3 regions of the Kitasatospora sp. NPDC127121 genome follow, and region 1 is predicted to be linked to each of the others. Evidence: riboswitches for the same ligand, from Rfam matches in the RefSeq annotation. Region 1 holds a riboswitch; each other region holds the start of a gene.
What was found. A riboswitch is a leader RNA that binds a small molecule or an ion and turns the genes downstream of it on or off. The one in region 1 is predicted to bind cobalamin.
Positions count from the first base shown of each region.

Region 2: another riboswitch for cobalamin. It lies ahead of ACFVHI_RS23580 (HoxN/HupN/NixA family nickel/cobalt transporter); the one in region 1 lies ahead of ACFVHI_RS33280 (FecCD family ABC transporter permease).
Region 3: another riboswitch for cobalamin. It lies ahead of ACFVHI_RS20990 (prenyltransferase/squalene oxidase repeat-containing protein); the one in region 1 lies ahead of ACFVHI_RS33280 (FecCD family ABC transporter permease).

Region 1 covers NZ_JBHXTQ010000101.1:7,859-13,413, forward strand. The annotation lists gene ACFVHI_RS33255 (amino acid ABC transporter permease) at 1-76, shown strand, start outside; gene ACFVHI_RS33260 (amino acid ABC transporter ATP-binding protein) at 118-870, shown strand; gene ACFVHI_RS33265 (CGNR zinc finger domain-containing protein) at 984-1,574, shown strand; gene sodX (nickel-type superoxide dismutase maturation protease) at 1,597-1,959, opposite strand; gene sodN (superoxide dismutase, Ni) at 2,270-2,665, shown strand; cobalamin riboswitch at 2,754-2,893, shown strand; gene ACFVHI_RS33280 (FecCD family ABC transporter permease) at 2,983-4,065, shown strand; gene ACFVHI_RS33285 (ABC transporter ATP-binding protein) at 4,065-4,829, shown strand; gene ACFVHI_RS33290 (ABC transporter substrate-binding protein) at 4,846-5,555, shown strand, end outside.
Region 2 covers NZ_JBHXTQ010000050.1:15,382-20,936, reverse strand. The annotation lists gene rpsR (30S ribosomal protein S18) at 1-120, opposite strand, end outside; gene ACFVHI_RS23600 (CobW family GTP-binding protein) at 133-1,299, opposite strand; gene rpsN (30S ribosomal protein S14) at 1,305-1,610, opposite strand; gene rpmB (50S ribosomal protein L28) at 1,610-1,846, opposite strand; gene rpmG (50S ribosomal protein L33) at 2,004-2,168, shown strand; partial or broken gene ACFVHI_RS23580 (HoxN/HupN/NixA family nickel/cobalt transporter) at 2,325-3,428, opposite strand; cobalamin riboswitch at 3,458-3,672, opposite strand; gene ACFVHI_RS23575 (metalloregulator ArsR/SmtB family transcription factor) at 3,754-4,137, shown strand; gene ACFVHI_RS23570 (Fpg/Nei family DNA glycosylase) at 4,191-5,000, opposite strand; gene ACFVHI_RS23565 (AAA family ATPase) at 5,081-5,555, opposite strand, start outside.
Region 3 covers NZ_JBHXTQ010000041.1:30,869-36,423, forward strand. The annotation lists gene ACFVHI_RS20990 (prenyltransferase/squalene oxidase repeat-containing protein) at 1-2,435, opposite strand, end outside; cobalamin riboswitch at 2,539-2,682, opposite strand; cobalamin riboswitch at 2,760-2,836, shown strand; gene ACFVHI_RS20995 (hypothetical protein) at 3,045-4,421, shown strand; gene ACFVHI_RS21000 (SMI1/KNR4 family protein) at 4,583-5,257, shown strand; gene ACFVHI_RS21005 (flagellar hook-length control protein FliK) at 5,385-5,555, opposite strand, start outside.

The DNA.
Region 1 (5,555 bases):
CCTGTTCGCCGGGAAGCCCGCCCCGAAGACCGGCGCCGACGTCGTCCCGGGGCTTGAGGGAGGTGGTCACGTATGACCGGCCTGAGCAAGACCCCGGCCGCCGCCACCGGGCAGCCGATGGTGCGCGCCGAGAGCGTCCACAAGTCCTACGGCTCCGTGCACGTGCTCAAGGGCATCGACCTGGAGGTCAAGCAGGGCGAGGTGTTCTGCCTGATCGGCCCCTCCGGCTCCGGCAAGTCGACCTTCCTGCGGTGCATCAACCACCTGGAGAAGATCAACGGCGGACGCCTCTGGGTGGACGGCGAACTGGTCGGCTACCAGCAGAAGGGCGACAAGCTCTACGAGCTCAAGGACCGCGAGGTCGCCGTCAAGCGGCGCGACATCGGCATGGTCTTCCAGCGCTTCAACCTGTTCCCGCACATGACGGCCGTCGAGAACGTCATGGAGGCCCCGGTCCAGGTCAAGGGCGAGAGCAAGGCCGCCGCCCGGGAGCGGGCGATGGTCCTGCTGGAGCGGGTCGGCCTCGCCGACAAGGCGAAGAACTACCCCTCCCAGCTCTCCGGCGGCCAGCAGCAGCGCGTCGCGATCGCCCGCGCGCTGGCCATGAAGCCCAAGCTGATGCTGTTCGACGAGCCCACCTCGGCGCTCGACCCCGAACTGGTCGGCGACGTCCTCGACGTCATGCGCGGCCTCGCCGAGGAGGGCATGACCATGGTGGTCGTCACCCACGAGATGGGCTTCGCCCGCGAGGTCGGCGACGCGCTGGTGTTCATGGACGGCGGTGTGGTGGTCGAGTCCGGCAACCCCCGCGAGGTGCTCACCGACCCCCGGCACGAGCGCACCCGCGCCTTCCTCTCCAAGGTGCTGTAGAACCGTACCGACCGGCGCCCGGCAGGCTGCTCCTGCCGGGCGCCGACGTTTTCCCCACCCAGGTAATAGGCTGGACGCAATCAGCCCGTTACCGACCTTTTGGAAGGACCTCCGTGGAGCTCGCCTCGTACGCCGATCTCGCCGTTCGGCTGGTGAACACCGAGGAGCCCGAACGCGGCACCGACACGCTGACGTCCGTGGACGCGGTGCGCGGCCTGTTCTCCGACTCCTCGCGGGCCGCCGCACAGGCCGACGAGTCCGACCTGCCCCGGCTGCGGGCGGTGCGGACCAGGCTGCGCGGGGTCTTCGAGGCCGCCGCCGAGGGCGACGAGATCCGGGGCGTCGACCTGCTGAACAGCCTGCTGATGGAGTACCCGGTCAGCCCGCTGGTCTCCGGGCACGACTACCTGGACGACGCCGGCCGGCCGCGCTGGCACCTGCACCTGGCCGACAACTCGCCGACCGCCACCGCGCACTTCAGCGCGGTCGCCTGCATGGGCCTGGCCGTCCACCTGACCGAGCTGGGCGCCGACCGGCTCGGCATCTGCCAGGCCGCGCCCTGCCGCAACGCCTACCTGGACACCTCGACCAACCGCTCCCGCCGCTACTGCTCGGACCGCTGCGCGACCCGCGCCAACGTCGCCGCGTACCGGGCCCGCAAGCGCCAGGAGGCCGAGGCCACGGCACTCGGCGCCGCCGGCTAGGTCCCCGGCAGGGCCCAGGGGGTCAGAGCTGCTCCGCCCAGACGCCCAGGCGGCGGGCCAGGCCCGGCACCCGGGCCAGCCGGGTGCTCAGCAGCAGCCGCTCCAGCCGCCGCCCCGGCGCCAGCCAGGCCGGGCGCGGGCGCAGCCTCAGCAGCACCCGGCCGAGCACCAGTTCGTCCGGGACCGGGCCGTAGCTTCGGCTGTCGCTGTCCACCGGCCGGTTGTCGGACAGCAGCCACCAGCCCCTCGGACGCCGCTCGGCGGCCCGCTTCACCACCAGCAGGTCCTGCTGGAAGGGGTGCCGGAAGAGCACCACCGCGCCGGGCCGGATCGGCGCGCCGTAGCGCACCAGCAACTGGTCGCCCTCGCGCAGGGTCGGGACCATCGACGGGCCCGCCACGTCGACCAGCCCGAACGGCACCGCGCCGCCGCCCCGCCCCCGGGGTTCCGTGCCCGCCGGTTCCGTGCCCGCTGGTTCCGTGCCCGCTGGTTCCGTGCTCCGCGCCACGACTCCTCCTCCCGGACCGCCCGGTCCCAGTCTGCCGTACGGACCGTCACCCCGTTCGATCCGTTCGATGTCCGGATTACCCCGGTTCCGGGTCCGCCTTTTGCCCTAGGCCCACCGCCCGATCGCGAAACCCCGGGGGCGGAAGGGTAATCTCGGGCGCGGGAAGACGATCTAAGGAAGGACTCCCATGTTCTCTCGTCTGTTTGCACCGCGCGCCACCGCCCACGCCCACTGTGACCTGCCCTGCGGCGTGTACGACCCGGCGCAGGCCCGGATCGAGGCCGAGTCGGTCAAGGGCACCCAGGAGAAGTACCAGGCCAACGAGGACCCGGCTTTCCGCACCCGCGCCCTGATCATCAAGGAGCAGCGTGCCGAGGCCGTCAAGCACCACATCTCGGTGCTGTGGAGCGACTACTTCAAGGCCCCGCACTTCGAGAAGTACCCGCAGCTGCACCAGCTGATCAACGACACCCTGAAGGCCGCCTCGGCCGCCAAGGCGTCCACCGACCCCGCCACCGGCCAGGCCCTGCTGGACCTGATCGCCGAGGTCGACAAGATCTTCTGGGAGACCAAGCAGGCCTGAGCCTGACGCGTCGCCACCCGACCGCCCCCGTCCGCGAGCCCGGACGGGGGCGGTCGTGCGTTCACGCCCCACCCGAGCCCGGTAAGGGTTGCCTAGCCTGAGTGGCTGTTATGCTGCCAGGGCGTCCGAGGGGGAAGTCCGGTGTGAATCCGGCGCTGACCCGCAACGGTGAGCACGGCCTTCGGGGCCGTGCCAGCCCGATCGCCCCCGGCCGCTGAACTCCCGACAACTCGCCGTGGACTGCGAGGGGATGGCGCCCGGGCCCGCGCCCGACCGGTGCCGCCCCCGCGCACCCGCGGCCCGAGGCAAGGCGCACCGTGAGCAGCACCGCAGCCGCGGGCAGTGGCGCAACGAGCCCGCCCGCCCGCCGAATACCCGCCCTCCCGCTCGCCGTCGGCCTGGCCGCCGCCCTGCTGCTCTCGCTGCTCTGCGGCGTGGCGCTGGGCGCCTCCGGGATCGGCCTGCCCCGCGTCCTGCGGCTGCTGGCCGCCGGGCTGACGGGCGGACGGCTGGAGGCGGAGGAGGCCGCCGCCTACGCGATCGTCTGGGAGATCCGGCTGCCGCGCGCCGTGCTGGCCGCCGTGGTCGGCGCCGGGCTGGCCGCCACCGGGGTCGCCGTCCAGGCCCTGGTGCGCAACGCGCTGGCCGACCCGTTCGTGCTCGGCATCTCCTCCGGCGCGGCCGTCGGCGCCAACGCGGTGCTGCTGCTCGGCGCCTTCGCCTCGCTCGGGGTGTGGGCGATCTCGGCCTCCGCGTTCGGCTCCGCGCTGGTCGCCATGGTGCTGGTCTACCTCGCGGCGCGGACGGCCTACGGGCTCACCCCGCTGCGGCTGGTGCTCACCGGCACCGCGCTCTCCTACGGCTTCTCCGCCGCCACCGCGCTGATGGTCTTCGCGGCCGCCCGCGGCGAGGCCGCCCGGGACGCCATGATGTGGCTGCTCGGCAGCCTCGGCGGCGCCACCTGGGGCTCCGTGCCGATCGCCGCCGCCACCGTGCTGGCCGGCCTGGCGTACCTGGCCTGCGCCGCCGGCCGGCTGGACGCGCTCGCCATGGGCGACGAGACGGCCGCCTCGCTGGGCGTGGACCCGGACCGGCTGCGCCGCGAGCTGTTCGTGGTGACCGCCGCCGTCACCGGCACAGTGGTGGCCGTCAGCGGGGCGATCGGCTTCGTCGGGCTGATGGTGCCGCACCTGGCCCGGATGCTGGTCGGCGCCGGGCACCGCCGGGTGCTGCTGGTCGCGCCGCTCGCCGGGGCGCTGCTGCTGGTCTGGGTGGACATCGTCTCGCGCACCCTGCTGGCGCCCGCCGAACTGCCGGTCGGGGTGGTCACCGCGGTGCTCGGGGTGCCCTGTTTCCTGCTGCTGATGCGCCGTCGCGGCTATTCCTTCGGAGGCCGCTGATGGATCTCGCCCTGGACTCCGTCTCGGTCGAGCTGGCCGGTGCCCGGCTGGTCCACGACGTCGCCCTGGACGCCGCCGCCGGGCAGGTGGTCGGACTGATCGGACCGAACGGCAGCGGCAAGTCGACGCTGCTGCGCTGCGTCTACCGGGCGCTGCGGCCGGCCGCCGGGGCCGTCCTGCTGGACGGCACGGACCTGCACGCGCTGACCGCGCGCGAGGCCGCCCGGCGGGTGGCCGCACTCCCCCAGGAGCACTCCGCCGAGTTCGACTTCACGGTGGCCGAGGTGATCGCCATGGGCCGGCTGCCGCACCGGCGCGGCCTGGGCGGCCCGGGCGCGGACGACCACGCCCGCTGCACCGAGGCGCTGCGCAAGGTCGGCGCCGAGCAGTTGGCCGGGCGGGGCTTCCTGAGCCTGTCCGGCGGCGAGAAGCAGCGGGTGCTGATCGCCCGCGCGCTGGTCCAGGAGCCCCGGCTGCTGGTGCTGGACGAACCCACCAACCACCTGGACATCGCCCACCAGTTGGACGTGCTGGCGCTGGTCCGGGAGGCCGGCCCGACGGTGCTCACCGCGCTGCACGACCTCAACCTGGCGGCCGGCCACTGCGACCTGCTGTACGTGCTGCAAGCCGGCCGGATCGTCGCCTCGGGGCCGCCCGCCGAGGTGCTCCGACCCGCCCTGCTGGCCGAGGTGTTCGGCGTCCGGGCCACCCCCGTCCGGCACCCGGTGACCGGCGCCGTCCAACTGCTCTTCGACCGGATCTGACCCACCCCCCGAAGGAATCCCCGTGCGCACCAAGGCCGTTGCCATCACCGCCCTGCTCACCCTCGGGCTCACCGCCTGCGGCGCCGAGATCGCCCCGAGCGGCGACGCCCCCGCCGCCTCCGCCCACTACCCGGTGACCGTGGAGAACTGCGGCGCCAAGCTCACCTTCCCGCAGAAGCCCGCCCGGACGGTGACCAACGACGTCGGCATCACCGAGCTGATGCTCGCCCTCGGCCTGGCCGACCGGATGGCCGGCTACGTGATGCCCGACGACAAGGGCCGGGTCGACCAGGTCGCCTGGAAGGACGGCTACCAGCAGACCGCGTGGCTCTCCAAGAAGGAGATCACCAAGGAGATCGTGCTGGGCGCCAAGGCCGACCTGGTCTTCGCCGGCTGGCACTACGGCTTCGACGAGGGCCGCGGCTTCACCCCGCAGGCGCTGGGGGACCTCGGCATCGCCTCGTACGTGCTCAGCGAGTCCTGCCGCAGCGGCAAGGGCACCGAGCGCGGTGTGATGTCCCCGCTGGACGCGCTCTACACCGACCTGGCCAACCTCGGCGAGATCTTCGACGTCCGCGACCGGGCGGACAAGCTGGTCGCCGGTTTCAAGGCGCAGGTCGCCGCCGCCCCGCAGCCCGAGCGCCGGCCGTCCGTGTTCCTGTACGACAGCGGGCAGGACAAGCCGTACACCGCCGGGAAGTTCGCCGCGGCCGACGAGATCATCGC
Region 2 (5,555 bases), on a different contig from region 1:
CTTGCCGCGGTCGGAGACGAAGCGCCGCAGCAGGTCGGTGTCCTTGTAGTCGATGTACTCGATGCCGGCCGCGAACAGCGGGTTCGGCCGGTCCTTGGGCGGGTTCGGTCGCTTACGCACAGTGACGGCTCCTCAGTGAACGGGGTCGAGCAGGTCCCGGAAGGCGTCCGGCAGGGCCTTCCAGCCGGGTTCGCCGGCGGCGAGTTCGGCGTCGGTGAGCAGACAGGAGTCGAGCAGCCCGGTGACACCGTCGACGTCCAGGCCCTCGGCGGTGAAGCTGAGCTGCTGCACCCGGTCGCCGTGCAGCGGGTGCCAGTCGAGGGCGGCGGCGGCCCGGCGGGCTGGCGGGTACAGCTCCCAGGCGGCGTCGGGCAGGGAGGTGAGCCAGGGCCCGCACTCCTCGACGGCGAGGTTGGCCCCGGCGGCGTCCCAGGCGAGCATCAGGTCGGGCCGGTTGGCCAGCCAGAAGCGGCCGCGGCTGCGCTGGGCGGCGGGGACGAGCAGCTCCAGCGCCCGGTGCAGCCGCTCGGGGTGCAGCGGGCGGCGGCGCTCCCAGACCAGCGTGGTGACGCCGGCCTCGTCGCTCTCCTGCGGGAGCAGCGCGATCGCCGGGTTGACCCGGTCGCGGGCGGCGGCGACGTCGAAGCCGCCGAGGGCGGCCCGGGTGAGCGCGCCGGTGCCGAGCCGGACGACCCGGGCGGTGGGGTGGAGCTGGCGGAGCAGCGCGAGCCCGGGCGTGTGCGCCGTCGCGCGCGGGACGGCGAGGGTGGTGGCGTACTCGACCTGGTGGGCGAGCGCCTCCGCGCGGGTCCGCTGGTCCTGGCGGGCGGTGTGCTCGCCGTGGTCCACCAGGTCGTCGGAGACGGAGAGTTCGCCGATCAGCCGGTCCGGGTCGACGGCCGTGACCACGCCCGCGAGTTCGACGGCGTCCTCCAGATGGCGGCCGTCCGCCTCTCCCCCGGCGATCACCTCGACGGCCGGGTGCGGGTCGCTGCCGCCCCACAGTTCGACGATCGCGAGTCCGTACCGGCCTTCGTCGGCGATCCGCAGCAGTCGCGGCAGCAGGTCTTCGCGCAGGGCGCAGCAGGGGCAGTCGTTCACCAGTGGGACGTCGGCGGCGTCGAACCCGCCTCCCGCGTCGCGCAGTTCACGGTGGACGACACCCTGCGAGGCCTCCCGCAGGTCATGGTGGAGGACCACTGCGTCCACCGCGGCCGCGGCCAACTCCCGGACGGCGGCGCGGCGTTCGGCGGCATGCAGTCCTGCGACGACCACCACGGGCAGCTTGATCCCGTCCACGCCGCTCACCAGCTGGCCTTGCGGACGCCGGGCAGGTGGCCGGCGTGGGCGTGGACGCGGAGGTTGACCCGGGAGAGGCCGAAGGCCCGCAGGTAGCCGCGGGGGCGGCCGTCGACGGCGTCGCGGTTGCGGATCCGGGTGGCGCTGGCGTCGCGGGGCTGGCGGGCGAGTTCGGCCTGGGCGGCGGCGCGTTCGGCGGGGGCGGTGCCGGGGTGGGCGATGATCCGCTTGAGCTCGGCGCGGCGCTCGGCGTACCGGGCCACGACGGCGCGGCGCTGCTCGTTCCTGGCGATCTTGCTCTGCTTGGCCATCAGACCTTCCCCCCTCGGGCGCGGATGCGGGCGACGGCGGCCTCGATGCCGATCGTGTCGATGGTGCGGATGCCCTTGGCGCTGAGGGTGAGCCGGACGTACCGGCCCTCGCCGGGCAGCCAGTAGCGCTTGTGCTGGATGTTGGGGTCGAAGCGGCGGCGGGTGCGGCGGTGCGAGTGCGAGATCGCGTTGCCGAATCCGGGCTTGCGGCCGGTGAGTTGGCAGCGGGCGGACATGGGTGCTCCCTGACGTCCGGGAATGGGCAGGACGGAGCTCACGTTACACCAGATGAAAATGACTTCCATTTCGGTGTACGGTTTCGCCCCGGCCCCGAACGCCCCGCCAACCCGCCAACCCGCCAACCCGCCAACCCGCCAACCCGGGAGGACACCCATGGCCCGTAGTGAACTGCGCCCCGTCATCAAGCTCCGCTCCACCGCCGGCACCGGCTACACGTACGTGACCCGCAAGAACCGCCGCAACGACCCGGACCGGATGGTCCTGCGCAAGTACGACCCGATCGCGCGCCGGCACGTCGACTTCCGCGAAGAGCGCTGAACCCCGCCCGCCCGAACTGAACCCCGCACCGACGAAACGCCGACCGGCAGCGACCCGTACCGCCCCGCAGCGACGAAACGGCGCCTCCCCCGGGATCCCGGGGGAGGCGCCGTCGCGGGTGGCAGCCGGCGCCGCGCGCCGCCCGCCCAACACGGCGGCCGCCCAGCACATATCCACCCCCGCCCCCGTACAGTTGGCGGTCGCCGCGGCCCAGACCACCACGAACAGCCCGGCGATCGCGTAGCCGACGTTGTCCAGCGAGATGCCCGCGATCCAGCCGGTGACCGGGTCGGTCAGATCGAGCTTCTCGTGCAGCACGCCGACCAGCTCGATGGTGCCGATGACGAAGGCCACCGCGATCGACAGCCCGGTGATCGTCAGGTTGTAGTAGACCTTCCGGACCGGGTTGGCGAAGGCCCACTGGTACGCGAAGTTCATGAACGTCCCGTCCAGGGTGTCGAACAGGCTCATCCCGGCCGCGAACAGCAGCGGCAGGCAGACGATCGCGTACCAGGGCAGCCCGGCCGCCGCGCCCGACCCGGCCATCACCATCAGGGTGACCTCGGTCGCGGTGTCGAAGCCCAGCCCCAGCACCATGCCCACCGGGAACATCTGCCCGGGCCGGGTGATCGAGCGGGTCGCCCGGTTCAGCACCCGGGCCATGAAGCCGCGCGAGTTGAGGTGCTCCTCCAGCTGCGCCTCGTCGTACGACCCGGCCCGCATCGCCCGGAACACCTTGAGGATGCCGAGCAGCGCGGCCAGGTTGAGCGCGCCGATCAGGTAGAGGAACGCGCCGGAGGCCGTCGTGCCGACCATCCCGAGCCACTTGTGGGTGGTCGAGTCGTCGTCCATCAGCGTGCTGGCCAGCTGCGCGCCGCCCGCCACCAGGGCGGCCATCAGCACCACCATCGAGGAGTGCCCGAGGGCGAACCAGAAGCCGACCGAGACCGGCCGCTTGCCGTCCGCCATCAGTTTGCGGGTGGTGTTGTCGATCACCGCGATGTGGTCGGCGTCGAAGGCGTGCCGCATGCCGAGGGTGTACGCGGTGATCCCCAGGCCCACGCCGAAGACCTGGGTGCCGACCGCGTAGTTGTGGGGCGCGACCAGGAAGATGAGCGTCCCGAACGCCACCACGTGCATGGCCAGGATCACCCCCATCAGCCCGGCCGTGCGAACGGTGTCCTCGCGCTTCCAGCGGAACGTGGGCAGCACGGACGGTGTCGCCGGCGCCTCGGCGGCGGCGGTTTCGGGCAGGGTCATTCGGGTCACGCTCCAGCACCTCGTGGAAACACTTCGTGAGATGCCGTGGCCGGTCTCCTGGCTTACGGGGGTCCCGTACCCGCCTTCCCAGGTGCGCGAGGCTCCCAGTGGCGTCGTGGGTACGGACGTCTCTCCATCGTCGACGATCACGATGGCCCGATCACAGTGGCGAGGGCCGCTCCGGACTGGGACCCCTGAGGATCCGTCACCGGTCTTCCCGAGCACCACGGCGGGGAACACCGTAGGGGCCAGGACCCACCCTTGCAAGGCTGCGCACCTGCGCAGGTGTCCAGGATCACAGGCCCCCTCCTGCAACAATGTGCGCATGCATCTCGTACCGGCCGACCGCGCGGGCCACCGCACCATCGACGGACACCGGGTCTGCGAGGCCATCGCCGCGATCGGCGACCCCGCGCACGTCCGCACCTGGGCCGAGCGGTTCTCCCTGCTCGCCGACCCCGGGCGGCTCGCCCTCCTGCTCGCCCTCCACCGGGCCGGCCCGCTCGCCGTCTCCGACCTCGCCGTCGCCACCGGCATGCGCGACCCCGCCGTGTCCCAGGCCCTGCGACTGCTCCGCACCGCGGGCGTGGTCACCGGGGACAAGGACGGGCGGGTCGTGCGCTACCGGCTCGTGGACGAGGCCATGCGCCCCCTCCTCGACGCGTGCGCCGCCGCCGAACACCACGAGCCCACCGCGGCCGTCGGCTGACCGGCCCCCCGGAGGACACGCCGGGGGGCCGGCCGGAGCAACCGCGGACCCGGTCAGGCCGCCTGGCAGGTGGGGCACCAGAAGAGGTTGCGCGCGGCGTGCTGCTCCGCCCGGACGTCGGTGCCGCAGACCAGGCAGGGCATCGCGGCCCGCCGGTAGACGTACACCTCGCCGCCGTGGTCGTCGACGCGCGGCGGGCGGCCCATCGCCTCGGGGGTGTGCTCGGGCCGGACGGTGTCGATCCGGCCCGCGCCGACGCCCTCGTGCATCAGGGCGACCAGGTCGGCCCAGATCGCGTCCCACTCGCCCCGGGTGAGGTCGCGGCCGGCGCGGTGCGGGTTGATCCCGTGGCGGAACAGCACCTCGGCCCGGTAGACGTTGCCCACCCCGGCCAGCACCTTCTGGTCCATCAGCAGCGCGGCGACGGTCGTACGGCTCGCCGATATCCGGCGCCAGGCGGCCTGCGGATCGGCGTCGGCGCGCAGCGGGTCGGGGCCCAGCCGGGCGGCGACGGCGGCCTTCTCCGCGCCGGTGACCAGCGCGCAGGTGTTGGGGCCGCGCAGGTCGGCGTAGCCGTCGTCGTTGGCCAGCCGCAGCCGGACCAGGCCGACCGGCTCGGGCGCGGGCCCGGTGCCGAAGGCGAAGCCGCCGTAGAGGCCGAGGTGGACGTGCACCCAGCCGCCCTCCTCGAAGCCGAGGAACAGGTGCTTGCCGACGGCTTCGGCCGCGGTGAGCAGCTGCCCGTCGATGGCCTTGGCCTCGTCGGCGAACCGGCCCTGCGGGCTGGACACCTCGACCGGGCGGCCGCCGAAGGCCTTCCGGTTCTCGGCGGCGAGGCGGTGGATGATGTGGCCTTCCGGCACGGGCGTCAGCTCCCCCGGGGTGGTTCGACAGGACCCGCACATCATCGCAGTCGGCACCGACAGCGCCGGATCGTCGCAGGTCAGCGGACCGGCATGCCCATCAGCCGGGCCAGGATGACGCGGTCCAGCTCGGCGGCGGTGCCGGCCACGTCCAGGTACGAGTTGTCGATGATCGGCAGCCCGGAGTTGTACCAGCCGGCCATCCGGCCGTGGATCCGCGCCACCTCCTCGTCACCGAGCCGCCGGGTACCGCCGCGCCGGGCGTTGCGGTGCAGCACGGAGTCCAGGCTGGGCAGCAGCACGACCGGGATCATGCCGGGGCCGATGTGCCGCTTCCAGCCGCCGAGGCCGATGGCCGGGCGGTCCGGGAAGACGGCGTCGTCGATGATGCAGGAGATGCCGTTGGCGAGGTAGTTGCGGCAGGCGAAGCCGCAGGTGCGGCGGGCCAGCCGGTACTGCGCCTCGGAGGCGTTGTTCCAGCCGGACTGCGGGTTGGCGAAGCCGGACTGCACCCACTCGCGGACGTCGTCCAGGCTGATGTGCGCGGTCGGGCTG
Region 3 (5,555 bases), on a different contig from region 1:
GGCTGCCCGGCGGAGGCGACGTTGAACCCGCCGTCGCCGTTCTGCTGACCCGCCAGGAAGTCGCGCGCCTTGGCGATCTGGGCGCCGTACGAGGCCTGGCGCAGCGTCATGCCCTGGATGGCGAGCGCGGCCGAGTTGGTCGAGTCGCCGGCCGCTCCCGGGAAGCCGCCGTCGGGCAACTGCCGCGCGGCGAGCCAGCCGAGGCCCTGGTCGACGGCCCGCGCGGCCTCGTCCCCCGGCACGAGGGCGAGGGCCATGACGGCCATCGCCGTGCTGTCCACGTCGGAGTCCCCGGTGGCGGGGATCAGGCTGGGCCAGGAGCCGTCCTGGTGTTGGAGGCCCTTCAGGTAGGCGATCGCGGGAGCGGCGTTCGTCGAGTCCCCGGCCCGGAGCTGGGCCATGATGCCGAGCGCCTGGGAGAACACCGAGGTGGCGTAGGTGTAGTTGCCGGGCGCCGCGCAGCCGGTGCTCTGGTCGGCCTTGGTGCACACGAGGGCGGCCAGGGCGGCGATCAGGTCGTGGCCGCCGAAGGCGCGCGGGTTGCGGCCGACCGCCTCGGCGAGCAGCGCCTCCTTTCCGATCGAGCCGCCGCCTGCGTACTCGGTGCCGATGCCGGTCCAGTCGTTGACGGTGCGCTCACTGGCGTCCTTGCCCGGCTGGTCCAGGAAGTCGACGATCCTGCGCAGCGCGGCGTCGTCGGTGCCGGTGGCCGCGAGGGCGTAGGCGCCGTCGATGGTGAGGCCGAAGTCGGCGAAGGCCGGGAAGCCCTCGTAGTAGCGGCCGTTGATCAGGCGGGACGGGTCGGTGAGGTAGACGCTGCCCTTGGCGGCGTCGGGGGTTCTTCCGGCAGGCTTCGTGGTGGCGGGCGTCGTCGGCGGCGTGCCGGCGTCCGGGTTGTGCCGAACGCTGGTGAGGTCGGTGCCGGTCAGGGCCAGGATCGCCTGCTCGGTGGCGGCCGGGTCCGGGTCGGTGGTCGACGCGTCGGGGCCGAAGCCGCCGTCCGTACCCTGCCGGGCGGCGAGCCAGGCCGTGGCGGCGGCCCGGCGGGTGTCCTGTCCGGTGGCCTTGAACGCCTGGGCCGCGCTCGCGGTGCTGATGGTGTCGCCGGGGGCGCCGAGGTACGGGAGCAGGGATCCGTCGGCCTGCTGTCCGGCCGCGAGCTGGTCCGAAGCCTTCTTCGCCGCCGTCTCGTACCCGGGGGCCGTACGCAGGGCGAGGACTGCGAGGCCGGTGGTGAGCGGGTCGGACTCGCAGTGCTCGCCGGCGACGATCATCGATCCGGCCACCCCGCCGTCGGCGCACTGGAGCGCCGTGAAGCGGGCGAGCGCCGGGGCGGGTGGCGTGACGCCGGCGCGTTGGAGGGCGATGACGCCGAGGGACTGGACCCAGGGCGAGGCCGCGCCGAGGAAGTCCCCGGCGGCGGTGCACTTGCCGTTCTCCCCCGCCGCCGTGCAGACGTGGCCGGTGAGCGCGGCGATCAGGTCCCGGCCGCCGAAGGCCCGGGGATCGCCGCCGGTGCTCTCGGCGACGAGGGCCAGCAGTGCGGCGGCCCTCGCATCGGGCCGGCCGGCCGGTCCGTCGGGGTACAGGAAGGCGTCGGTGTGGGCGGCGAGGAAGGCGGTCGTCCTGCGCAGCGCCGGGTCCTGCGTGCCGGCGGCGGCGAGGGCGATGGCGGTGAGGGCGGTCCGGGGGTAGTCCGGCCCCTCGACGGCCCAGTTCTCCATGTGGTCGCCGCCGACGAGTTGGCGGGCCAGCCAGGCCACAGCGGCCGCCGGGTCACCGGCGGTGGACGGCCCGGTCGGTGTCGGGGTCGCCGAGGGCGACGGCGAGGCGGATGGCGAGGCGGACGGCGAAGCCGACGAACCGCCGCTCTTCGCTCTCACGGAGTCCGGGGTGAAGCCCGGTGCCCCGCTGGTACCGCCGATGTCGGTGCCGCCGTACACCCAGGCCTCGACCTCGCCGGGCTTGGGCTTCTGCGTCCCGGCGCCGAACCGGCTGTAGGACCAGGCCTGTTGGCCGGGTTCGGCGATCCAGTACGACCAGTACGCGGTGGCCTGCGGGGTGTTGACGCAGGGTTCCTCGGCCGGCGTCGGGTACTGGGTGCCGCTGTTGAAGGTCCCGGTTCCGAGTCGGCAGATGAAGGCGGGCCCGTCGTGCTCGGTTCCGGCGGTGGTGAAGCCGGCGGCGCGCAGCAGGTTCATCCCGGTCGTGGGGTGGGCGTCGCAGCCCCGGACGACGCCGCCGCCCCAGTGGGTGAAGTCGACGGCGACGATCGCGCCCGTCGTCGCCGTGCACTGCTCGATCGGGTCGGCGGCCGCGGTGCCGGGGCGCCCGAACAGGACGCTTCCGCAGGCGGCGACCGCGACAGCACCGGCGACCACCACGGACGCGAGGTCCCGGTTCCTGTGACGTGTGCGACTGCTGCTGACCCTCACGACGACTCCCTGGTCGGTCGACGCAGGACGCAACGGCGCAGCCGACGGTCTCCTGGGCAGGGACCGTCCGGACCGCGTCGTAGTCCGCGACGACGCAAGTGCTCTGTGAACAGGCCCCCGGTCCAGGCATTCCGGCTCACCCACCACAGGTGGGTCCACGGTTGCGGGTCAGCGCCGGAGTTGGACCGGCTTCCCCTGAATGCCGAGGGCAAAAAATCGGTTCATCAGACCACGGCGGTCGAACGGGAGTCAACGGGTCGTCATATCGATCACATCACCTCGTCGGCCGGTGCGCCGTGCGGTAGCGTCCGCGGTGGCCGAGCGGGGGAACCCGGTGCGAATCCGGGGCTGACGCGCAGCGGTGTGGGGTGGCCATCGTGCCGCCCTGAGCCCGAATGCCCGCCCGGCCACGCACCATGGCGAAAGCCGGCCCACGCGATCCGGGCGGCGACCGCTCCGGCAGTCGCGCGCCCTCCAACGGACGCCGGAACTCCGGGGCAGGGTCGGCGCCCGCCACCCCAAGGAGCCTGTCCCGTGTCCCTCCTCGCCCCCTCGCGGACCACCCCCTCTCGGACCACCCCCTCCCGCGCCGCCTCCGCCGCCTCCGCCATCACCGTCGCCCTGACGGCCGGCGCACTCCTGCTCTCCGCCGTCCCCGCCCACGCGACGGCCAGCCCGACCCAGATAGCCACCTCGAAGAGCACCGGCGTCACCTACCTGAAGTCGCTCCAGGCCGCCGACGGCAGCTACGTCACCGGCGGCGGGCTCTCCAACGAGTGGGCGTTCAGCGCACTCGCGGCCGCCGGCACGGCCGCCGCCGACGTCACCCCCGGCGGCGACCCCACCAAGAACGCCCGCCTGGTGTACCGCAACCAGCTCGCCGCCCCCGGCTGGCCGAGCGCCTCGCCGGTCGTCACGGACTACGAGCGCGGCATCCTCAACGCCTACGCCGCCGGCATCGACCCCGCCCGGGTCGGCCCGGGCCGCAACCTCGTCGCCGACCTCGCCGCCTACTGGCAGACCGCCGAACCCGGCTACTACGGCCCGTCCGCCAACTTCAACGGCACCGTCTTCGGCCTCCTCGCCCTCGCGGGCGCCAAGACCCAGGCCGGCAGCCCCCGCGTCCCGCAGCCGCTGCTCGACGCCTCCGTCACGGCGGTGCGCGCCAACCAGCACAACGACGGCGGCTGGAACTTCAGCAAGGCCGCGGGCGACCCGAACGCCCTCGCCCAGGGCAGCGACATCGACATGACCGGTGCCGCCATGGCCTCGCTCTGCACCGGGGGCGTCCCCGCCACCGACCCGGCGATCGTCGCCGCCAAGAACTTCCTCAAGGGCAAGCTCACCGCCTCCGGCGCCTTCAACGCCATGTTCGGCGTCAACACCGACTCCAACGGCTGGGCCGTCTCCGGCCTCAACGCCTGCGGCATCAACCCCCAGGGCGCCGACTTCACCAGCGGCACCGGCAAGAGCCCCGTCGACTTCCTGATCGCCCAGCAGTTCAAGCCCGGCGGCGGCTTCAAGTACCTGCCCACCGACACCACCCCCTCCCCCTACGCCTCCGTCGACGGCCTGCGCGCCGTCGCCGGCGCCGGCTTCACCGCCACCCCGCCGGCCCCGACCACCGCCGGCGAGCCCGCCTGGGCCGCCGCCACCACCTTCGTCCCCGGCACCGCCGCCAAGCTCGCGCTGGTCATCGACGACGGCACCGGCGCGCTCAAGGTCTGCGCCGTCACCCTCACCCCGACCGGCACCACCGCGACCCTCGGCGACGTCCTCGACTCCGCCGCATCCGCGACCCCCGCCGGCTGCGTCACCGCCGTCACCCCGTCCTCCGGCACCGGCGCCGTCACCGCGATCAACGGCACCGCCAACAGCGGCTCCTCCACCTGGAAGGTCAGCCTGGACGGCGCCACCGCCACCACCGCCACCCGGGCCACCACCGTCCACCTCGGCGACACCGTCTCGCTCCGCTACGGCAACTGATCCGAAGGTCCCGGTCGTCCTGGACGCCGGGGACGAGCTTCGAACCGTTGAGATCGAGCGGGGCCCGTCAGCCGGCGGTCTTCCGGTCGGGTCAGTGGCTTGTCGGAGCCGTCGCCTAAAGTGCAGCTTCTGACGACGGGCGGCCGGAGAGGGGTCAGGTAATGACCGAGGCATGGGACCGACTGCGGGCGATCATGGGCGAGCCGGTGTACACCCCGGCGCGGGTGCCGTGGGAGCTGGCACCGGCCGAGCTCGGGGTCCAACTGCCGTCGGACTACCGGGCGTTCGTCGATCTGTACGGTGCGGTGAACCTGAACGGCGAGTGGGGTGTGCGGTCGCCGACGGAGCGCTCCCACGGAGTCGGTTCGCCGGGCGGCCTGGCGGGGTGGCGTTTCGAGAGCGACACCGAGTTCCGGGGGCAGGTCGAGGGCGAGGACGAGTTCTGGGACCAGGAGCGCACCCCTGTGTTCCCGGACCCGGGCGGGCTGCTGCCCTGGGGCATGAACAGCAACCACAACTACTGCTGCTGGCTGACCGACGGCCCGGACCCGGAGCAGTGGCCGGTGGCCGTCTTCTGCGACTTCGGTGGCGTCGACGACGGTGCGCTCGACCGTTTCGACGGCGGCTTCGCGGAGTTCGTGGCGACCGTACTCACCGGCGGCTACGCCCATGAGGACGAGTTGCTGGTGCGCCCGGACCCGGAGGAGTGGGGACCTCAACCGGCCCGGCCGCTCTGGACACCCGCCTACGACTGGACCGGCAAGGACTGGGGCGCGGAGTGGGGCATCACCTGGTACCGGCCCACCGGGTCGACGGAAATGCCCTGGACCAGGTAGCGGTGATCCGCCGACCTGGCATTCGCCTTCCCTCGCCCGGCGGCGCCGAACATCACGCAACAGCCGTACCGCCGGTGCCCCGGCCCCCCCTTCCGGAGGGGCCGGGGCACCGGGGTGCCGCCGGGGGTCAGAGCGCGGTGACGCCCGGCTGGGCGCCGGCGCCGAAGGACCAGCCCTCGACGTCGCCGGGTGCCGGGTTGTAGCTGCCCGCGCCGAGGTTGCTGTACGACCAGGGGCCGCCGTGCTGGGCGTGCCAGTACGACCAGTAGGCGCTGCCGGTGGGGTTGGTGCAGGTCGT